2 regions of the Sphingopyxis sp. SCN 67-31 genome follow, and region 2 is predicted to be linked to the other one. Evidence: riboswitches for the same ligand, from Rfam matches in the RefSeq annotation. Region 2 holds a riboswitch; the other holds the start of a gene.
The links. Region 2 has a riboswitch for glycine ahead of gcvT (glycine cleavage system aminomethyltransferase GcvT). Riboswitches for the same ligand answer to the same signal wherever they lie in the genome.
Positions count from the first base shown of each region.

Region 1: another riboswitch for glycine. It lies ahead of gcvT (glycine cleavage system aminomethyltransferase GcvT); the one in region 2 lies ahead of gcvT (glycine cleavage system aminomethyltransferase GcvT).

Region 1 covers NZ_MEFH01000107.1:1,089-11,574, forward strand. Annotated here, with positions in the region: gene murB (UDP-N-acetylmuramate dehydrogenase) at 1-105, shown strand, start outside; gene ABS88_RS19805 (D-alanine--D-alanine ligase) at 102-1,028, shown strand; gene ABS88_RS19810 (cell division protein FtsQ/DivIB) at 1,039-1,977, shown strand; gene ftsA (cell division protein FtsA) at 1,983-3,239, shown strand; gene ftsZ (cell division protein FtsZ) at 3,392-4,831, shown strand; gene ABS88_RS19825 (SPOR domain-containing protein) at 4,889-6,655, shown strand; gene ABS88_RS19830 (deoxyguanosinetriphosphate triphosphohydrolase) at 6,652-7,824, shown strand; gene ABS88_RS19835 (NAD(P)H-binding protein) at 7,817-8,473, shown strand; glycine riboswitch at 8,532-8,631, shown strand; glycine riboswitch at 8,632-8,751, shown strand; gene gcvT (glycine cleavage system aminomethyltransferase GcvT) at 8,805-9,959, shown strand; gene gcvH (glycine cleavage system protein GcvH) at 9,963-10,334, shown strand; partial or broken gene ABS88_RS19850 (hypothetical protein) at 10,380-10,486, shown strand, end outside.
Region 2 covers NZ_MEFH01000076.1:12,123-24,571, reverse strand. Annotated here, with positions in the region: gene ABS88_RS16070 (SPOR domain-containing protein) at 1-1,345, shown strand, start outside; gene ABS88_RS16065 (deoxyguanosinetriphosphate triphosphohydrolase) at 1,342-2,514, shown strand; gene ABS88_RS16060 (Rossmann-fold NAD(P)-binding domain-containing protein) at 2,902-3,549, shown strand; glycine riboswitch at 3,801-3,896, shown strand; glycine riboswitch at 3,897-4,000, shown strand; gene gcvT (glycine cleavage system aminomethyltransferase GcvT) at 4,055-5,188, shown strand; gene gcvH (glycine cleavage system protein GcvH) at 5,192-5,563, shown strand; gene gcvPA (aminomethyl-transferring glycine dehydrogenase subunit GcvPA) at 5,716-7,074, shown strand; gene gcvPB (aminomethyl-transferring glycine dehydrogenase subunit GcvPB) at 7,219-8,724, shown strand; gene ABS88_RS16035 (ABA4-like family protein) at 8,750-9,205, shown strand; gene ABS88_RS16030 (DUF938 domain-containing protein) at 9,202-9,837, shown strand; gene ABS88_RS16025 (fatty acid--CoA ligase) at 9,935-11,491, shown strand; partial or broken gene ABS88_RS16020 (transglycosylase domain-containing protein) at 11,926-12,449, shown strand, end outside.

The DNA of each region.
Region 1 (10,486 bases), on a different contig from region 2:
AGCGCCGATATCGAAGCGCTCGGCGAGGAAGTCCGCCGCCGGGTGAAGGCGAAGAGCGGCGTGGAACTGCAATGGGAGATTCAGCGCGTGGGAGTGGCGAAGTGAGCCGGGGTCCGTGGCATGTCGCCGTCCTGATGGGCGGCTGGTCCGCCGAACGCGAAGTGTCGCTGATGAGCGGCAAGGGCGTTGCCGACGCGCTCGAAAGCCGTGGGCACAGGGTCACGCGCATCGACATGGGCCGCGATGTAGCGCAGCGGCTTGCCGAAGCGCGGCCCGATGTCGTCTTCAACGCACTCCACGGCGTTCCGGGCGAGGACGGCACCGTGCAGGGCATGCTCGACCTCATGGGCCTCAAATACACCCACAGCGGGCTCGTCACGTCGGTTATCGCGATCGACAAGGAATTGACGAAACAGGCGCTGGTGCCGCATGGTATTCCCATGCCGACGGGGACGATGGTCGACAGTGAAAGCCTGTTTTCAGCCGATCCTCTGCCGCGCCCCTATGTCCTGAAACCCGTCAACGAAGGATCGTCGGTCGGCGTCGCGATCGTCAAGGACGATAGCAACTACGGCAACCCCATTGCGCGCGAAGCTGTGGGGCCGTGGCAGGAGTTCGACCGGCTGCTCGCCGAGCCTTTCATCAAGGGGCGCGAACTGACCGTCGCGGTACTCGGCGATGAGGCGCTCGGTGTCACCGAACTGCGCGTGAAGTCGGGATTCTACGACTATGACGCCAAATATACCGACGGTCTGACCGAACATGTCTGTCCTGCCGATGTCCCCGCCGACGTTGCGCAGCGGATGAAGCATCTGGCGGTCGAGGCGCATCGCCTGCTCGGCTGCAAGGGCGCGTCGCGTTCCGATTTTCGCTGGGACGACGAGCATGGGCTTGCGGGTATTTTCCTGCTCGAGGTCAATACGCAGCCGGGGATGACACCGCTCAGCCTCGTGCCGGAACAGGCGCGCGCCATCGGCATGGACTATGCCGAACTCGTCGAACGCATCGTGGGGGAAGCATTGGCATGAGCAGCGGAGCATGAGCAGCACCAGGATCAAACGCGCGAAGGCGCCGCCGCGCCGTCCGTCGCGCGCGCCCAAAAGGCGCCGGTCGGTCAAGCAGTCGCGCCTCAACATGGTCATCAACGCCTTGCCGATCAGCCCGGCGCAGCTTCAGCGCGTCGCCAACTGGACGATCGGTATCGGCCTGGCGGGCGTGCTGGTGCTCGGTGCCGAGGTGACGGGCGTGACCGCGAAAATCCACGAAGAGTGGGCGCAGGCGGTCGGACGCGCCGGATTTCAGGTAAAGAAGGTCGAAGTGGTCGGTGCCGATCGCATCGACCGGCTGAAGGTTTATGATATCGCGCTGGCGCAGAAGGACCGCTCGATGGCCGCGGTCGAGCTTGACGATGTGCGCCGCGACCTGATGCAGTATGGCTGGATCAAGGATGCGCGCGTGTCGCGCCGCCTGCCCGATACGCTGGTCGTCGATATCGTCGAGCGCACCCCGGCAGCGATCTGGCAGAATGACGGCCGACTGTCGCTGATCGACGACAGCGGGGTCGTCCTGGAACCCGTGACGGTCGCGACCATGCCCGACCTGCCGCTCGTCATCGGCCCCAATGCCAATCGGCGTGCGCAGGATCTCGACGCGCTGCTCGCCGAGGCCAGTTCGCTAAAGGAACTGCTCGCGGGCGCGACCTGGGTCGGCAACCGCCGCTGGGATCTGCGCTTCCGCAGCGGCGAAACGCTGTCGCTGCCCGAAGGCGATGCCGAAGCGAAGGCGGCGCTCGCGAAATTCGCGCACATGGACGGGGCAAACCGCCTCCTTGGCCGCGGTATCCTGCGTTTCGACATGCGCGATCCCAGCCGTTTCGTGCTACGCATGCCGCACGAAGGGCAGGTGGCGCCGTCGAAGATCGACGACGCGCGTGCCGCCGCCGACGCGGTGTCGGCGGGTCAGGCGAACGAGGGATAGAAGCGATGGCGCCGCCGCGCATCGAAAAGATTATCACCGCGCTCGATGTCGGGTCGTGGAAGGTCTGTGCGCTCATCGCGGGCCAGACTGCCGACGGGCAGTTGCACGTGCTCGGCACCGGCCAGCGCGAAAGCCGCGGCGTCCAGCGCGGCTATGTCGCCGACATGGAGCAGACCGAGCATATCGTGCGCGAGGCGATCGAACAGGCCGAGCGTATCGCGGGTCTCAATATCGACGACGTCTGGGTCAGCTTCTCGGCGGGCAGCCTCTTGAGCGACGTCGCCCCGATCGAGAGCGAATTGGGCGGTCACCGCATCGAACAGGAAGATATTGACGATCTGCTCGCCGCCGGGCGTGCGGGGATCGATCCCGAAGGGCGGATGATCCTGCACGCGCAGCCGGCGCTCTACACGCTCGACGGGCTGACCGGCGTCAAGAATCCGATCGGGCTGCACGCCGACCGGCTGGGCGTCGACATCCACATCATCATGGCCGACGGCGCCCCGGTACGAAATCTGGAAGCCGCGGTGCGGCAGGCGCATCTCGACGTCAATGCGGTGGTCGCCTCGCCGATCGCGGCGGGGCTCGCCTGCCTGTCGGAAGAAGAACGCGACCTTGGCGTGGCGCTGGTCGAACTCGGCGCGGCAGTGACGACGGTGTCGCTCTATGCAGGCGGAATGCTCGTCGAGATGGTTTCGCTGCCGTTCGGGGCGAGCGACATCACCGACGACATCGCCTCGGCCTTCGGTATCCGGCGCAGCCAGGCGCAGCGGCTGCAGAGCTTCTACGGCTCGGCCTCGGCCAGCCCGCGCGACAACAATGATTTGATCGAACTCGATCCCGGCGCGCCCGCGGGCAGCGATGCGCCGCGCATCACGCGCGCGCAGCTGATCTCGGTCATCCGTCAGCGGCTCGACCAGATGATGGGCGACATCGGACGGACGCTGAAGGATCTTCACTTCGTCGGCCCGATCGGCCGTCAGGTCGTGCTCGTCGGCGGCGGCGCCGATCTGAAAGGCATCGCCGATTATACCCAGATCGCACTCGGCCGGGCGGCGCGCGTCGGGCGACCGCGCGGCTTGCACGGCTTGCCCGATGCCCATTCGGGACCGGCTTTCGCGACGCTTGCCGGTCTGGTTCTTTATGCCGCATCCGATCCCGTGGATCTGCGCGACCTGCCCACGATGGCGCAGGATGTGTACCGTCCCAAGGGGTCGTCGATCATCAACCGACTTATCACCGCGCTGAAGAGCAGTTTCTGACGCGCGGTTGCGCGAAAGGTTAATTTTTTGGGTGATTCCGGCGTCACAATAGTGCAATGCGATAAATCAATGACGGGCGGCCGGACTACCGCCCGAATGGGTCGCAAGGTGAGGGAAGCGGCGTTGGTCCGCCGCTACAGGGAGATTGGTTGATGAGCATCAATATTGGCCCGCCGCAGGTCGATGAACTGAAGCCGCGTATCGCCGTGATCGGCGTCGGCGGCGCGGGGGGCAATGCCATCGCGAACATGATCGCGGCGAAGGTCGAGGGCGTCGATTTCGTCGTCGCCAACACCGACGCGCAGGCGCTCAACGCCTCGCCGGCGGAGCGTCGCATCCAGCTCGGAACGCAGATCACCCAGGGTCTGGGTGCGGGTTCGCGTCCCGAAGTCGGCCGGGCGGCGGCCGAGGAAAGCATTGCGCAGGTCGAAGAGGCGCTGAACGGCGCGCATATGTGCTTCGTCGCGGCCGGCATGGGCGGCGGCACGGGCACCGGTGCGGCTCCGGTCATCGCCAAGGCGGCCCGCGACCGCGGTATCCTGACCGTCGGCGTCGTGACCAAGCCCTTCACCTTCGAGGGCAACCGCCGCATGCGGTCGGCCGAAGCCGGCATTGCCGAGCTTCAGGACCATGTCGACACGCTGATCGTCATTCCCAACCAGAATCTCTTCCTGGTCGCCAACCCGAACACGACCTTCAAGGAAGCCTTCACCATGGCGGATGAAGTGCTCCAGCAGGGCGTGCGCGGCATCACCGACCTGATGGTCATGCCCGGCCTCATCAACCTCGACTTTGCCGACGTGCGCAGCGTGATGCGCGAAATGGGCAAGGCGATGATGGGCACCGGCGAAGCCGAAGGCGACGGCCGCGCGCTCGAAGCCGCGCAAAAGGCGATCGCCAACCCGCTGCTCGACGGCGTGTCGATGGCGGGCGCGAAGGGCGTCATCATTTCGATCACCGGCGGCGAAGACATGCGCCTGATGGAAGTCGACGAAGCGGCGAACCATATTCGCGAACTCGTCGATCCCGACGCCAACATCATCTGGGGCAGCGCCTTCAACGAAGGGCTGGAAGGCAAGATTCGCGTATCGGTCGTCGCGACCGGCATCGACGGTTCGGGTGATGCGGCGGCTCCGGCCGCACCGGCGGCGCGCAGCTTCTCCTTCGCCCCCGCGCGCAGCCCGGCGCCGGCGCCCTTTGCCGAGGAGCCGGTCGAGGCGGCGGCTGTGGAAGCGCCGGTCGAAGCTGCGGAACCCGAGGTCGACACCGACCCCGCACCGGGCTTCTCGCTGGGCGATGCTCCCGCGGCCGAAGCACCGGCGCCGGCCGAGGAAGAGCCGATGGAATTGTCGCAGGTCGCCGCGACCTATGACGATACCAGCGACGAGCTCGTACTCGATGCACCCGAACCGGCGCCCGCGCCGGCTGCCGACCCGGCCCCCGCGGCCGAGCCTGCGCGGCCGATCGGTGGCGGCACCTTGTTCGAACGCATGTCGCGCCTGTCGCGTGGCGGTTCGACCCCTGCCGAAGAAGGCGACAAGGAAGACGGGGTCGATATTCCGCGCTTCCTGGGCCGTCAGAACAACCAGTAACAGGGTTCATCGCGGCCGCCCGATGGGCAGGCGGCCCGAACACGGGATGATTTGCCCATGCGGCGATCCAAATTGACGGCGGGGCCGCGGCGCGTTCGACTTCATGTCGGCGCGCTCGGCCTGCTGTTCCTGTCCGCTGCACCCTTCGCAGCGGCGCATGCATTTCAGGTGACGCCGCCCGATGCGGCCACCAAGGCGGCGATGGAAAAACGCACCGCCGCGCGGACGATGCTGTCGTCGGCGATCGCTCGGCTCGCCTCGAACGCCACCGACAGCGCCGCGCTGCTTGATGCCGGACGCGCCTCGATCGAGCTGGAGGATTATCGCGCCGCGCTCGGGTTTCTGACCCGTGCCGAGCAGGCGAGTCCGCGCGACGGCGCGGTCAAGGCGGCGCTCGGGTCGGCGATGCTCCATCTCGAAAAGCCATCGCGGGCGCTCGACTATTTCGGCGAGGCGCAGCTTCTCGGTGCGCCCGAGCGGCTGTTCCTTGCCGACCGCGGGCTTGCGCGCGATTTGCTTGGCCAGCAGGATGCGGCGCAGCGCGATTATCAACTCGCCCTGTCGATCGCGCCGAGCGACGAAGTGATCCGCCGCTATGCGATCTCGCTCGGCATCACGGGGCAGCCAGACCGCGCGATTCAGCTCCTCACGCCGCAGCTTCGCACCCAGGACCGTGCCGCATGGCGGTCGCGCGCGATGATCCTCGCGATCAACGGCCGCAACGACGAGGCGACCGAGATCGTCAAGGCGACGATGCCGGCGCTACTGGCGCAGAGCATTTTGCCCTATCTGACCCAGATGGACCGGCTCAATCCGGCGCAGCAGGCCGCCGCCGCGCATTTCGGGCGCTTCCCGGCCGGTGAACTTGGCCCGGTGCGCAAGCCCGTGCAGGTGGCTGCGGCGGCTCCAGCCCCGACGCCCGCCTCGTCCCCGACTTCGACGCCCAGCAAACGGCGCGGCGACAAGGACAAGCCGGTGCAGGTGGCCACCGCCACACCGCCACCGGCGACGCGACCGACCCCGAAGCCGACCCTGAAGCCGACGCCGACACCGACACCTGCGCCCACGCCAGCGCCGACACCCGCGCCGACCGTGGGGCAGCCGCCGGCCGCCGTGCCGGTGCGCCGTGCCGATACGCCGTCCGTCCCGGCAGCGAAGCCTCCCGCGCCGACACCGGCGCCAGCGGCGGCCCAACCGGTGGGCGTCGCGGTAAACAGCGGTGCCGGTCCGGTCGGTCCGGGCTTCTCGCTGAGCGATGTCGGCCAGCCGCCGGCCGCTGCCGCTGCGCCGCCGTCGGCGACGACCACGCCAGCGCCCAGTGCTGCGGCTCCGCTCGCCTCGTTGGCGCAGATCGTCAGCTCGATCGAGATTCCGCCCGAGGAGCTTGAGCGCACCAGCGGCGCGGTCGGCGCCGATACGCTTGCCAAGCTGGTCGAGGACAAGCGCAAGGCAGATGCCGCCGAAGCGGCAAAGCGCGAAAAGGAAGAAGCCGCGGCCAAGGCCAAGGCAGAGGCCGACGCCAAGGCGAAGGAAGAGGCCGCGAAGAAAAAGGCCAATCCCTCGCGCATCTGGGTGCAAGTCGCGGCGGGGTCGAACCAGAAGGCGCTCGCCTTCGATTTCAACCGCTTCGCCAAAAAGAATGCCGCGCTGTTCAAGGGCAAGGATGGCGGCTCGACCGAATGGGGCCGCACCCGCCGCCTGCTCGTGGGGCCGTTCAAGGACAAGAAGGCGGCTGCCGACTGGCTCGCGCAATATAAGAAGGCGGGCGGCGATGGCTTCGTCTTCACTAGCGATGCGGGGCAGGAGGTCGATCTCTTCAAATGACGTTGTCGGCCTGTGCGAGCGACCCCAGGGCGACACGCGGACGCCGCCACGACGAACCGGGCCGCGTCGTGCGCGGGCCGCGCGATGCCTTTCAGCGCGACCGCGACCGCATCATCCATTCGATCGCCTTCCGCCGGCTGCGTCACAAGACGCAGGTCTTCGTGGCGCCCGACGGCGACCATTATCGCGTCCGGCTGACGCACAGCATCGAAGTCGCGCAGATTGGTCGCGGTATCGCCCGGGCGCTGGGGCTGAACGAAGATCTGACCGAGGCCTTGTGCCTTGCCCATGACATCGGTCACCCGCCCTTCGGCCATGCGGGCGAGGACGCGCTGAAAGCGGCGATGATGGCGCATGGCGGGTTCGATCATAATGGGCACACGCTGCGCACGCTCGCGCGGCTCGAATGTCCCTATCCGCGCTTCGATGGCATCAATCTGACGTGGGAAACGCTGGAGGGGCTGGCGAAGCACAATGGTCCGGTGCGGCACCCCGGCTGGGCATTGGCGGAAATCGACGCCGAATTTCCGCTCGACCTGACGAGCCACGCCAGCCTGGAGGCGCAGGTGGCGGCGGTCGCCGACGACATCGCGTACGACAATCACGATATCGACGACGGCCTGCGCGCGGGATTGCTGACGATCGACCAGTTGATGGCGCAACCCTTCGTCGCCGACAATTTCCACCTCGTCGAAGGCCGCTTTCCGGGCGCGCCGCGCGACCGGTTGCTGCGCGAACTGGTGCGCGACCAGATCGGCGTGATGGTCAACGACGTGATCGCCGCGACCAAGGCCAATGTTGCCGATGCGGGGGTGGAGAGCGTGGCGGAAGTGCGCGCGGCGGGCCGCACGCTCGGCGGCTTTTCGGAAACGCTGGCGCGGCAGGAACGCGATCTCAAACGCTTCATGTATGCGAACCTCTATCACCATCCGTCGCAGATCGCCGCCGCCGACGCGGCGCGCACCGTCGTGTCGGGGCTGTTTGCGGCCTATCAGACTGACCCTGCGCTGATGGGCGAGGAATGGGCATCGCGGCTGCCCGATACGGACGGGGCGACGGTGCGCCACATCGGCGACTATATTGCCGGGATGACCGACCGATTCGCGATCGATCGCTTTGCCGAGATAAACGGGCGTGCCGCGGTGCCCGAGGCGCTGGCGCATGTCTGATGCCGCGCCCCGCGCGCTTCTGATCGGAGCGACGGGGCTTGTCGGACAGGCGGTTGCCCGCTGCGGCCATGCCCTGCCACTGACCTTGCTGGCGCGCCGTCCGGTCGAGGCGGGGGCCAGCCACCGCGCCGTGACCGCCGATCCGGGCGAATGGGCCGAGATCATCGCGGCGGAGCGCCCCGGGATATTGATCTCCTGCCTCGGCACGACGATCCGCCAGGCGGGGTCGCAGGACGCGTTTCGCGCGGTCGATCATGATCTGTTGCTCGCCTGCGCCCATGCGGCGAAGGCGGCGGGTACGGCGCACATGATCGCGGTCAGCAGCGTCGGCGCGGCGGCGCATAGCGCCAATTTCTATCTGCGGACGAAGGGTGAGGTGGAGGAGGCGCTGCGCGCGCTGAATTTCCTGCGGCTCGACCTGATGCGCCCCGGCCTGCTCACCGGCGACCGGCGGGGGCCGACGCGGATTGGCGAGGGGCTGGCGATGCTTGCCGCGCCGCTCACCGACGCGCTGTTGCACGGATCGCTGCGCCGCTATCGCTCGATTCCGGCCGAAACGGTGGCGCGCGCGATCGTGGCGGCGGCGTCGCTGGCGGCGCCCGGACAGTTCGTCCACGAAAATGACGCGATGCAACAGCTCGCCGATTGACTCTGCCGAAGGCGAGCGCCAAGGCTCAGGCGTCTGTCGAGCCTCTCCAAGAGATTCGACCGGCCACGCGGGAGAGCGCGGGGGCAGGGAAACCGGCCGTCGCCACCGAAGGAGCAACCGCCCCGGAAACTCTCAGGTCAACGGACCGCGCGGCTGGAACGGACACTCTGGAAAGCGTTCGGGCGTCGCCCGGACCACCGAAGGGGTAACTCCATGCCGGCCCGTCATCGCGGGCGCATGGACGAAAACTCTCAGGTTCCCGTGACAGAGGGGGCATGGCGAAGGAACGGCATCGGGCCGCGCCGCGTCATGTCAACGACGGGAGGCCGATATGAGCGAAACCGAAGAAATGGGCGAAACGGTCGCGATCGAATCGCTGCCGCTCGACGCCTGGCACCGTGCAAGGGGCGCGCGGATGGTCGAATTCGCCGGCTATCACATGCCGATCCAGTATGACGGCATCATGGCCGAACATCTGTGGACGCGCGACAATGCGGGTCTGTTCGACGTCAGCCACATGGGGCAGCTCGTGTTCAGCGGCGAAGGCGCCGCCGAAGCGCTCGAGGCGCTGGTTCCGGGCGATATTTCGGCGTTGAAGCCGGGGCGGATGCGCTACTCGCTGCTGCTCGCCGACGATGGCGGCATCCTCGACGATCTGATGATCACCGATACGGGGCATGGCCTCTACATGGTCGTCAACGGCGCGGTGAAGTGGGACGACATCGCGCATCTGCGCGAACATCTGCCCGACGAGATCGAGATGAACCTGCTCGACGAACAGGCGCTGCTCGCGCTGCAGGGGCCAAAGGCCGCGGCCGCGCTGACGGCGCTTGGCGTGGTTCCCGAATTCCCCGATATTCTTCCCGTCGACCGCCTCGTCTTCATGCAGGCCGGCCCCTATCTGTGGGGCGACGTGCGGCTGGGGATCAGCCGTTCGGGCTATACCGGAGAAGACGGGTTCGAAATTTCCGTGCCGGCGAGCGACGTCTCGGCCATCGCCGATGCGCTGTGCGCGCAGGAGGCGGTAAAGCCGATCGGCCTCGGCGCGCGCGATTCGCTGCGGCTCGAAGCGGGATTGCCGCTCTACGGCCATGACCTTGACGAGGGCATCGACCCCGTCGAGGGCGATCTGGCCTTTGCGATCAGCAAGCGCCGCCGCGAAGAAGGCGGCTTTCCGGGCGCCGCGCGCATCCTCGGCCATCTTGCCGACGGCAGCCCGCGCAAGCGCGTCGGCCTGACTGTCGATGGCAAGATGCCGGTGCGCGAGGGCGCCAAGATTTTCGACGGCAACAGCGAAGTCGGCGTCGTCACCTCGGGCGGTTTTGCGCCGAGCGTCGGCGCCCCGATCGCGATGGGCTATGTGCCCACCGGCCTGTCCGAGCCCGGCACGGCGCTCGCCGCCGAAGTCCGCGGCAAGCGCGTCGCCGTGACGGTGACGCCGATGCCCTTCGTTCCACATCGTTACGTGCGCAAACAGGGAGGCTGATCGATGCCGCGTTTTTATACCGAAGAGCATGAATGGATCGATGTCGATGGCGATGTCGCGACGGTCGGCATCACCGACTTCGCGCAGGGCCAGCTCGGCGATATCGTCTTCGTCGAGGTTCCCGACACCGGCGCCGAACTGTCGAAGGGCGGCGACGCCGCGGTGGTCGAATCGGTGAAGGCGGCGAGCGACGTCTACGCGCCCGTCGATGGCACCGTCACCGAAGGCAACGGCCAGCTCGAGGAGGACCCCGCGCTCGTCAATTCGGATCCCGAAGGCGAAGGCTGGTTCTTTCGCATGACGCTCAGCGACAAGAGCCAGCTCGACGGGCTGATGAATGCGCAGGCGTACAAGGATTTCATCGCCGATCTGTGATCGCAAACCCCTTCCGGTCGCGGGAGGGGGAAAGGCCGCAAGACCATGACGGACCCTGCGCTTGCCAATTGCCGCCTGATGGTGGCGACGCCCATCTATGACGGGGCGCAGGGTAGCTATGTCCGCGCGCTGCTCGACCTTGCGTTGCGGGC
Region 2 (12,449 bases):
TGCGGCGCAGCGCGACTATCAACTCGCGCTGTCGCTCGGCCCGAATGAAGAGGTCACGCGCCGCTATGCGCTGTCGCTGGGGATCAGCGGCGATCCCGACCGGGCGGTGGAGATGCTGACGCCGCAACTGCGCGCGCAGGACCGCGGCGCCTGGCGGGTCCGCGCGATGATCCTCGCAATGAACGGCCGCGACAAGGAAGCGACCGACATCGTCAACGCGACGATGCCGCCACAACTCGCGCAAAACATCCTCCCCTACCTAACCCAACTCGACCGGCTCAACCCTGCGCAGCAGGCGGCGGCGGCGCATTTCGGCCGCTTCCCTTCGGGCGAACTCGGTCCGCGCCGCAAGCCGGTGCAGATGGCGGCGGCGACCCCCGCGCCGACGCCTGCGCCCGTTTCGGCGCCTGTCGATGCGCGGCGCCCGGCCAGCGGCCAGCGGTCCGAACGCGGGCGTGCCAGTGCTGCCGCCCCTTCGCCCGCGCGGCGGGTTCCGGCGCTCGCCACGACGTCTCCCGACACCCGGCCGCAGCCGCGAGCCACGCCGCCGGCTACCTCCGCGGCATCGACCCCGACCCCAGCGGAACGCAAGCCCGCGCTCCCGTCCACACAGCAGGCTCCGTCGCCCGCTCCCGCGCAGTCCGTTCCGCCGCCCACGAACAGCACAGCGCCGATCGGCGTCGCGGTCAACCATGCGTCGGGGCCGGTCGGCCCCGGCTTCTCGGTCGGTGGCAGCGGTGCGCCGTCGCCGGGCGCCGCCGTTCCGTCTTCGCCATCGGCCGCGCCCGCCATCGCCGCCGCGCCGCCGCCCGATCCCGCCGCGGCCGTGGCGAAGCCGACCGCCGCGGCGCCGCTCGCATCGCTCGCCGCCATCATCGGTTCGATCGAGATTCCGCCCGAGGAACTGGCGCGGCCCGACAATGCGATCGGTGCCGACACGCTCGCGATGCTCCAGGCGGAGAAACGCAAGGCCGAGGCCGCCGAGGCCGCGAAGCGCGAGAAGGAAGAGGCGGCTGCCAAGGCAAAGGCCGAAGCCGACGCCAAGGCGAAGGAGGAAGCGGCGAAGAAAAAGGCGAACCCCGCACGCCTGTGGGTCCAGATCGCCACCGGCGCCAACGAAAAGGCGCTGGCCTTCGACTACAACCGTTTCGCGAAGAAGAACGCCGATCTCTTCAAGGGCAAGGCGGGCGCCACCGCCGAATGGGGCCGGACGCGCCGCCTGCTCGTCGGTCCCTTCGCTAGCAAGAAGGCGGCGCAGGACTGGCTCGCCGACTACAAGAAGGCGGGCGGCGACGGCTTCCTGTTCAACAGCGAGGCGGGCGAGACCGTCGATCCCGTGAAATGACGCTGGCGATGTGCGCGAGCGACCCTGCGCGCACGCGCGGCCGCCTACATGCGGAGCCGGGGCACGGCGTGCGCGGCCCGCGCGACGCCTTTCAGCGCGACCGCGACCGCGTCATCCACTCGATCGCCTTCCGCCGCCTGCGCCACAAGACGCAGGTGTTCGTCGCCCCCGACGGCGATCATTACCGCGTCCGCCTGACCCACAGCATAGAGGTGGCGCAGATCGGTCGCGGCATCGCGCGCGCGCTCGGCCTCAACGAGGATCTGACCGAGGCGCTGTGCCTCGCGCACGATATCGGGCATCCGCCTTTCGGCCATGCGGGGGAGGCCGCGCTGAAGGATGCGATGCGGGCGCACGGCGGGTTCGACCACAACGGCCACACGCTGCGCACGCTGGCGCGGATCGAATGCCCCTATCCGCGCTTCGACGGGCTCAACCTGACGTGGGAAACGCTCGAGGGACTGGCCAAGCACAACGGCCCGGTGCGCCATCCGGGATGGGCGCTGGCCGAGATCGATGCCGAATTCCCGCTCGACCTGTCCAGCCATGCCAGCCTGGAGGCGCAGGTCGCCGCGGTGGCCGACGACATCGCCTATGACAATCACGACATCGACGACGGGCTGCGCGCCGGTCTGCTGACGCTCGACCAGTTGATGGCGCAGCCCTTCGTGGCCGCCAATTATCGTGCGGTCGAGAAGCGCTTTCCCGGCGCGCCGCGCGACCGGCTGCTGCGTGAGCTGGTGCGCGACCAGATCGGGGTGATGGTCAACGACGTGATCGCCGCGACCGGGGCCAATGTCACTGCCTCCGGTGTCGCGAGCGTCGCCGAGGTCCGCGCCGCGGGCCGGACCCTCGGCGATTTCTCGGACGATCTGGCGCGGCAGGAACGCGACCTCAAGCGCTTCATGTATGCGAACCTCTACCATCACCCCTCGCAGATCGCGGCGGCAGCGGGAGCGAAGGAGGTCGTGTCGCGGCTATTCGAAGCCTATGCGGCCGATCCGCGCCTGATGGGGGAGGATTGGGGATCGCGCCTGCCCGAAGGCGACGGTGCGACGGTGCGTCATATCGGTGACTATATCGCCGGGATGACCGACCGCTTCGCCATCGACCGCTTTGCGGAGATTTTCGGCCGGGACGCGGTGCCCGAGGCGCTGGCGCACGCCTGACCGGCGCGGCGTTGGGATGAGATTCGCGTAGAGGCGCGGAGCACGCAGAGTTCTGGCTCACGCGAGGGCGCGGAGAAAGAAGAGAGGGTGCGTAAACGCATCTTCCGCTTCCTCATCCTCGCTCGGCGCCACTCCCCTTTGTCATTCCCGCGAAAGCGGGAATCCAGCGAAAAGAATAAACGGCGCGGCAGCGTTGGATCGCCAGCGTCGCAACTGGATCCCCGCTTTCGCGGGAACGACATGGGGAGGGGGAGGGCGCAAAATCTCTCCACGCCTCCGCGCCTCCGCGTGAATCCTCTTCCACCTCATCTCCGCGGCCTCTGCGTCTCTGCGCGAAACATACACCCGCCGCATTGCCAACCGCGCCCGCGCCGCTAAGCTTCGGCCATGGCATCCCCTGACATCTTGCTGATCGGTGCGACCGGTCTCGTCGGACGTGGGGTGGTCGCGGCGATGGACGACCGCCCGCTGACCATCCTCGCGCGGCGCGCGGTCGATGGGGCGCCGGATGGGCACGCGCTCGTCGCGCCGCTGGAACGCTGGGCCGATATCATCGCCGCCGAACGGCCGGCGACCCTGATCTGCTGCCTCGGCACGACGATCCGGCAGGCAGGATCGCAGGCGGCGTTTCGCGCGGTCGATCACGACCTGGTGCTCGCCGCGGCGCGCGGTGCGCGGCTGGGCGGCGCCCGCCAGATGATCGTCGTCAGCTCGGTCGGCGCCTCGGCGAAGAGTCGCAATTTCTACCTGCGCACCAAGGGTGAGATGGAGGCGGACTTGCGCGCGCTCGATTTCGTGCGTCTCGATATTCTTCGCCCCGGCCTGCTGACGGGCACACGCGAAGGGGCGCCACGGCTCGGCGAGGGGATCGCTATGATGGCCGCGCCTTTCACCAACGCGCTGCTCCATGGCATGCTGCGCCGCTATCGCTCGATCCCCGCGGCGACTGTCGCGCGTGCGATCGTGCGGCTTTCGGGGCAGGGGGAGTCCGGCGTGCATGTCCATGAAAACGACGCGATCCGGGCTTTGATCTGACGCGCCTCTCTTCCTCGTCACCCCTTTTCGAACGAGCCGTTCCCCGGCGAAAGCCGGGGTCCACGCGGGGCCGCGCAACCTCATCTGACCCCGGCTTCGACAGGGGCACGAACCTTGCTTGCCGGGAAGGGCATATGGGCCGATTTGATCCGGGGTGACGAGGGTGCGGAATCATGCGTCGTTCTTCGATTGACTCCGCGCGGGCGCGCAGCCAAGGCTCGCGCGTCTGTCGGCTCCCCGCAGGGGATTCGACCGGCCGCGCGGGAGAGCGCGGGGCAGGCGACTGCACCGCCACCGAAGGAGCAACCGCCCCGGAAACTCTCAGGTCAAGGGACCGCGCAGCCGGACTGGACACTCTGGAAAGCGTCGCGGCTCGCGCCCGACCACCGAAGGGGTAACTCCATGATCGCATGGAGGAAAACTCTCAGGTTCCCGTGACAGAGGGGGCATGGCGGAAACCGCGGCACCGGGCCGTGCGTTCGCCATGTCAACGCGGGAGACTGTTATGACCGACACCGAATTGCCGGCCGAGGAAGCGGTGGAAACCGCGACGCTGCCGCTCGACGCCTGGCACCGCGCGAAGGGTGCGCGAATGGTCGAATTCGCCGGCTACTGGATGCCGATCCAGTATGAAGGCATCATGGCCGAACATCTGTGGACGCGCGAGCACGCCGGCCTGTTCGACGTCAGCCACATGGGCCAGATCAGTCTGGAGGGCGAGGGCGTCGTCGTCGCGCTCGAAGCGCTCGTCCCCGGCGACATCGCGGGGCTCAAGCCCGGCCGCATGCGCTATTCGCTGCTGCTGGCGGAGGATGGCGGCATCCTCGACGACCTGATGATCACCAACGAGGGCGACCGGCTGGGCATCGTCGTCAACGGCGCGGTCAAATGGGATGACATTGCCTATCTGCGCGAGAATCTCCCCGACGCCGTGACGCTCAACCACAACGAGGATTATGGCCTGCTCGCCTTGCAGGGACCAAAGGCCGCGACGGCGCTCGCGCGGCTGGTGCCGGAAGTGACGGAGCTCGTCTTCATGCAGACGGCGCGGGCGACGTGGCAGGGGCACGCGATTGCGCTCAGCCGTTCGGGCTATACCGGCGAAGACGGCTTCGAAATCGCGCTGCCGAACGAGGCGCTCACGCCCTTCGCCGACGCGCTGTGCGCGATGGAGGAAGTGAAGCCGATCGGCCTCGGCGCGCGCGATTCGCTGCGGCTGGAGGCGGGGCTGCCGCTCTATGGCCACGATCTCGACCCGGCGACCGATCCGATCGAGGGCGATCTGGCCTTCGCGATCAGCAAACGCCGCCGCGAGGAGGCCAATTTCCCCGGTGCCGCGCGCATCCTCGGCCATCTGGCCGATGGCGCGCCGCGCAAGCGCGTCGGCCTGACGGTCGATGGAAAGCTGCCGGTGCGCGAAGGCGCGAAGCTGTTCGACGGCAATGTCGAGGTCGGCATCGTGACCTCGGGCGGCTTTGCCCCCAGCGTCGGCGCGCCGATCGCGATGGCCTATGTCCCGACAGGCCTCGCCGAACCCGGTACCGCGCTCGCGGCGGAGGTGCGCGGAAAGCGCGTGCCCGTCGTCGTCGCCGCGACCCCCTTCGTTCCGCATAACTATGTCCGCAAGCAGGGAGCCTGATCGATGCCGCGTTATTTCACCGAGGAACATGAATGGATCGACGTCGACGGCGATGTCGCGACGGTCGGCATCACCGATTTCGCGCAGGGCCAACTCGGCGATATCGTCTTCGTCGAGGTGCCCGATGCGGGCGCCGAACTGACCAAGGGCGGCGACGCCGCGGTCGTCGAATCGGTGAAGGCGGCAAGCGACGTCTATGCCCCCGTCGACGGCACCGTCACCGAAGGCAATGGCCAACTCGAGGAGGACCCGGCACTGGTCAATACCGACCCCGAGGGCGAAGGCTGGTTCTTCCGCATGACGCTCGGCGACAAGAGCCAGCTCGACGGGTTGATGGACGCCAAGGAATACAAGACCTTCTGCGATAGTCTTTAGATCGGAATCGCCCCCTCCCGCTTGCGGGAGGGGCAGCGAGACTTGCGAGCTTGCTCGCTAGTCGCAGCGGGGTGGGCCCGAACGATGGGATCACCTCTGCGGCTATGCCCACCCCCAGCCCCTCCCGCTTGCAGGAGGGGGGAGACAGTGAAATGCGCTACCTTCCGCTCACTCCCGACGACCGCAAGGAAATGCTTGCCGCAGTCGGCGCCGCGTCGATCGATGATCTGTTCGCCGACGTACCCGCCGAGGCGCGGCTTTCCGGTCCGATCCCCGGCCTGCCGATGCATGCGAGCGAACTGGCGGTCGAGCGCCAAATGGCCGCGCTGTCGCGCCAGAGCCGCGTCGCGGGCGATGGACCCTTCTTCCTCGGCGCCGGCGCCTATCGCCACCACGTCCCGGCAAGCGTCGACCATCTGATCCAGCGCGGCGAGTTCCTGACCGCCTATACGCCCTATCAGCCCGAGATTGCGCAGGGCACGCTGCAGATGCTGTTCGAATTCCAGAGCCAGGTCGCGCGGCTGTTCGGCACCGACGTAGCCAATGCATCGATGTACGACGGCTCGACCGCCTGCTGGGAAGCGATCGTGATGGCGCGGCGGATCACGCGGCGGGGCAAGGCGTTGCTCTCGACCGGCCTGCACCCCCATTACCGCAGCGTCGCGCGCACCATGGCGACCTATACGGGCGATACGCTCGTCGACGGTGACCCGACCCTCGAACCCGGAACCGACTGGGCGGCGCTCGCCGGTGCTGTCGACGGGGATACGAGCTGCGTCGTCGTCCAATATCCCGATATCCTCGGCCGCATCGACGACATGAGCGCGCTGGCGGAGGCGTGTCAGGCCGCGGGCGCGCTGCTGATCGCCGTCGTGACCGAACCCGTCGCGCTGGGGCTGATCAAGGCGCCGGGCGAGATGGGCGCCGACATCGTCGTCGGCGAGGGGCAGGCGATCGGCGTCGGGCTCCAGTTCGGCGGGCCCTATGTCGGCCTGTTCGCCTGCAAGAGCAAATATGTCCGCCAGATGCCGGGACGCCTGTGCGGCGAGACGGTCGATGCGAACGGCAAGCGCGGTTTCGTGCTGACGCTCTCGACGCGCGAGCAGCATATCCGCCGCGAAAAGGCGACGAGCAACATCTGCACCAATTCCGGTCTTTGCGCGCTGGCGTTCAGCATTCACATGACCTTGCTCGGCGAGGCGGGGTTGCGCAGGCTCGCAGCGATCAACCACCAGCGCGCGAAGGCGGCTGCGACCGAACTGGCGAAGGTGCCGGGGGTGTCGCTGCTCAACGCGGCCTTCTTCAACGAATTCACCCTCGTCCTGCCGACCGAGGCGCGGCCCGTGATCCATCGGCTTGCCGAAAAGGGCATCCTCGGCGGCGTGTCGCTCGGCCGCCTCTATCCCGACAATGATGCGCTGGCGAACGGGCTGGCGGTCGCCGTGACCGAAACCGTGACCGAGGACGATATTGCCGCCTTTGCCGCGGCGCTGAAGGAGGTGCTGGCATGACTTTCCCGCTCTCCGTTTGCCCTGAGCTTGTCGAAGGGCCGTCCTTTTTCCTGACCGCCGCAAGAAAAGAGCAGGGCTTCGACAAGCTCAGCCTGAACGGGATTTAAGATCATGGCTTTGAATCAGAGCGGCTGGCGCCCCGAAATGAACGCGGGCGGCGCCGACGACAGCACGACCTTCACCGGCAACCGCGCGCTGATGCTCGAAGAACCGCTGCTGTTCGAAATCGGTTCGACCGAAACCACCGGCGTCGACTTCGACGAAAATACCGGCGCGGCCGACCTCGGCCCGCTCGCGCGTTCGGCGCCGATCGGCCTGCCGGGGCTCAGCGAATCCGAGACGGTGCGCCATTATACGCGCCTGTCGCGCCAGAATTATGCGATCGACCTCGGCCTCTTCCCGCTCGGAAGCTGCACGATGAAGCACAATCCGCGCCTCAATGAAAAGGTCGCGCGGATGCCCGGCTTCGCCGACGTCCACCCGCTCCAGCCGCAAGAAACGGTGCAGGGCGCCTATGCGGTGATCCACGAACTCGCCGAATGGCTGGTGACGCTGACGGGTATGCACGCGGTCGCCATGTCGCCCAAGGCGGGCGCGCACGGCGAACTGTGCGGTGTCCTGTGCATCAAGGCGGCGCTCGCGGCGCGCGGCGAGGACCGGCGCGTTCTGCTCGTCCCCGAAAGCGCGCACGGCACCAATCCCGCGACCGCCGCCTTTGCGGGCTTCACGGTCGAGGATATTCCGGCGAACGCGGAGGGTCGCGTCGATCTGGCGGCGCTCGAGGCGCGGCTGGGTCCCGACGTCGCCGGGGTGATGATCACCAATCCGAACACCTGCGGGCTGTTCGAGCGCGACCTGAAGGCCATTTCCGACGCGGTTCACGCCGCCGGGGGCTATGTCTATTGCGACGGCGCGAATTTCAACGCGATCGTCGGTCGCGTGCGGCCCGGCGACCTGGGGGTCGATGCAATGCACATCAACCTCCACAAGACCTTCTCGACCCCGCACGGCGGCGGCGGGCCGGGGTCGGGGCCGGTGGTGCTGTCGGCGGCGCTGGCGCCCTTCGCCCCGCTGCCCTTCGTGACGAAGGACGGCGACCGCTTTCGCCTGATCGAGGAGGAAAATGCGGGCGAGGCGCATCCCGACAGCTTCGGCCGCATGACCGCCTTCCACGGCCAGATGGGCATGTTCACCCGCGCCCTCGCCTATATCCTCAGCCACGGCGCCGATGGGCTCAAGCAGGTGTCCGAAGATGCGGTGATCAACGCAAATTACGTCCTGCGCAGCCTCGAAGATGTCCTCGAAGCGCCTTTTGCGGCGTCGGGCCCGTGCATGCACGAGGCGCTGTTCAGCGACAAGGGACTGGCCGAAGGCTTCTCGACGCTCGATATCGCCAAGGGGCTGATCGACGAGGGCTATCATCCGATGACGGTCTATTTCCCGCTCGTCGTTCACGGCGCGATGCTGATCGAGCCGACCGAGACCGAGAGCAAGACGGTGCTCGACCAGTTCATCGGCGCGCTGCGCAGCATTGCGCTGCGTGCGAAGAACGGCGATCCGGCGCTCAAGTCGGCCCCGCATTTCGCTCCGCGCGCCCGGCTCGACGAGACGCTCGCGGCGCGCAAGCCGGTGCTGCGCTGGGAGGGGTGATGACCGAAGCGGGAGGAGGATCGCGATGAGCTGGGACAGCCTGTTTCTGCTGGCCAATTACTGGGCGATAGCCGGGTGGCTGGTGCTGGCCTTCGCGCCGCGCAGCCCGTGGATCCTGTCGCTGATCCTCTATGCGGGGGTGGCGCTGCTCTGCCTGCTCTATGTCGTGCTGATCGGCGGGTTCCTGAGCGGCGGGATCGATTCGGGCGGGACGGGCGGCGGCGACTTCACCTCGCTGGCCGGGGTGATGAAGCTGTTCGAGACGCCGGGTGGGGCGACGCTGGGGTGGGTGCATTATCTGGCGTTCGACCTGTTCGCCGGGCTGTGGATCGCCCGCGACGCCGACGGCAAGGGTTTCGGCCGCATCGTCCAGTTTCCTTTCCTGCTGCTGACGCTGCTCGCGGGACCGGTCGGCCTGTTCCTGTGGCTGGTCTGGCGCGAACGCCGCGCGCGGGCCGGAGCGCGGATTCGGTCGCAGTGACGCCGAAGCCCTGGCTGTCGGCCGATAGAGGCGGCGGCGAGAAACGCCACGCCCCCGCGACGCTGCGCAACCGCGAAGCGATTGCCGCGGTGCTTGCCGACTGGCTTCCCGCAACTGGCACGGTGCTCGAAATCGCGAGCGGATCGGGCGAGCATGCCGTCCATTTCGCCGTCGCCTTTCCGGCGCTGACATGGCAGCCAAGCGACCCCGATCCCGACGCGTTGACCTCGATAGTCGCGTGGAGCGGGGAGGCGGCGGCCGCGAACATCCTGCTGCCGCTGCAGCTCGATGCCGCCACGCCCGATTGGCCAGTCGCTCGCGCCGCCGCGATTCTATGCATCAACATGGTGCATATCAGCCCGTGGGAGGCGACGCTGGGCCTGTTCGCGGGCGCGGCGCGGCTGCTGTCGCCGGGCGCGCCGCTGATCCTCTATGGCCCCTATGTCGAGGCCGACGTGCCGACGGCCGAGAGCAACCGCGCGTTCGATGCCAGCCTTCGCGCCCGCAACCCTGCCTGGGGTCTGCGCGACACGGCGTCGGTCGCGGCGGCGGCGGAGCAGGCGGGCTTCAGCCTGGCTGCGCGCCGCGCGATGCCGGCGAACAACCTGATGCTGCTGTTCTGCCGCCGCTGACTCACCCTGTCACATCTGCGCGCTTTTCCCTTGCGCGCAGAGCCGCTAGCCTTGCCCTCGATTGCAAAAAGCAACGCGATTCGAGGAGAGAGAACCGATGGTCGATATTACGGACCTGGTGACGTTCGACGAATTCATCACGCATTGGGCCGCCGACCGGCCCGACCGGATCGCGATGCGCGAGGAAGATCGCGTCTTCTCCTATGCCGAACTGGAAGAGCGTACCGCGCGGGTCGCGACGGCGCTCGCCGAGGCGGGGCTGCAAAAGGGCGATCGCATCGCGTGGATCGGCAAGAACAGCGATCTGTATTTTACCCTCTTTTTCGGCGCGGCGCGCGCCGGCATCGTGATGGCGCCGATCGGCTGGCGCCTGTCGCCCACCGAATGGGCGTTCATCGTCAATGATACGAAGGCGAAGATCGTTTTCACCGGTCCGGGGTTCGATGCGGTGGCCGACCAACTCGCCGGCAAGCTTGACCATGGCCCGCGGATCGGCGGCGCCGACGCGACTCGCGCGCTGATCGACGCGACGCCGCGTGGGGCCTTCATGCCGTCGGGTCCCGACGATGCGGTGCTGCAACTCTATACCTCGGGTACCACCGGCCATCCCAAGGGCGCGGTGCTGTCGAACCGCAACCTCTTTGCGCTGCGCAAGAATTCGGCCGATCTCGACCTTCCCTACACCAAGTGGGAGGATGACGAGGCGGTGCTTGTCGCCATGCCGTGCGCGCATATCGGCGGCACCGGGCTCGGCATCATGGCGCTCGCCGCAGGGCTGCCCGGCGTGATCCTTGCCGAATTCAATCCCGAAGGCGTGTTCGACGCGGTCGAGCAGCACGGCGTGACGCGCTTCTTCATCGTGCCCGCCGCGTTGCAGATGCTGCTGATGCATCCGCGGTGCGCTAGCGTCGATTACAGTCGGCTCAAATATATCCTGTACGGCGCCGCGCCGATCCCGCTCGAACTGCTGCGCCAATGCATCCGGATGTTCGGCGCCGAGTTCATCCAGGCCTATGGTATGACCGAGACGACCGGGACGATCTGCATGCTGCCACCGGAGGATCACGATCCCGAAGGCAATGAACGGATGCGATCGGCGGGCAAGCCGCTGCCCGGGGTCGAAATCCGCATCGTCGGCGCCGACGGCCGCGACGTGTCGACCGGCGAGGTGGGAGAGGTCGTCACCCGATCTTCGAACAACATGCTCGGCTACTGGAACCTGCCCGAGGCGACCGCGAAGACGATGACCGACGATGGCTGGATCCACACTGGCGACGCCGGATATATGGACGCGGACGGCTATCTCTATATCCACGACCGGGTGAAGGATATGATCATCTCGGGCGGCGAAAACGTCTATCCGGCCGAAGTGGAAAGCGCGATCTACGGCCATCCCGCGGTGCAGGAGGTCGCGGTGATCGGCGTGCCCGACGCCAAATGGGGAGAGACGGTCAAGGCCGTCTGCGTGCCGAAGCCGGGAATGACGATCGACGAGGCCGACGTCATCGCCTGGGCGCGCGAGCGCATCGCCGCGTTCAAGGCCCCGCGCAGCATCGACGTGATCGAGGCGCTGCCGCGCAACGCCAGCGGCAAGATCCTGCGCAAGGACCTGCGCGCGCCCTATTGGGAAGGTTATGAGCGGATGGTGAATTAGGGGAGAGTCGACGGATTCCGCGCTCGTCGAAATGGTCAGATTACCCGCGACATTTTATTTCAAAGTGTATGAAAGTCACACTACGCCCCCCTCTTTTTGACCGTCTGGGCGGGAAAGGTCGCGTTGCGGAAGGGAGGAGAGGAGGCGATCGACGCGGCGCATCGCAAACGGGCTATCATAGCCGGATATTGTAGGAATGCGCGGCGGCTTCGGGATGGATTCCAGATATTCCTATCTTGTCATCCCCGCGAAAGCGGGGATCCAGGGCGTGTGTCAGCTGACCTTTCACTGGGTTCCCGCCTTCGCGGGAATGACGAAGGGAAAAGACGTGGGATCGGCCTGAAGCCATCCCGATCCTTCCCGATCACGGGCCGGAATCGCGGCGGAACGCGTTTGCCTCTCCTGTGTTGTCAGTGTAATACGCAGGCGAAAGCATGCTCTGGTCCCGTAAACCCGTCGCCATCGAAGCCGCCGCCGTGCCCGCGGCGGGCGCGTCGTTTCCCGATCCGAATGCCGCCTTTCCGCCGCCCGCCGAGACGCGGGCGCGCAAATGGCTGCGGCGGTCAGGACGGGCCTTTGCGGTGCTGTGCGCCGCTTTCATCCTGCTGATCGGGTGGCTCGCATTGACCGCGCCGCTGTCGAAATCGCTCGAGCCGATTGCGCCGCCCGAAATCACGCTGCTCGCCGCCGATGGCACGCCGATCGCGCGCATGGGGGCGGTGGTCGACACGCCGGTCGAGGTCGCGAAACTGCCGGCGCATGTTCCCGCCGCCTTCCTGGCGATCGAGGATCGGCGCTTTTACAGCCATTGGGGCGTCGATCCGCGCAGCATCGCGCGCGCCGTCTGGGCCAATGTTTCGGGCGGGCGGCGGCAGGGCGGCAGCACCATCACACAGCAGCTCGCCAAATTCACCTTCCTGACCCCGAAGCGCACGCTGGGACGCAAAGCGCGCGAGGC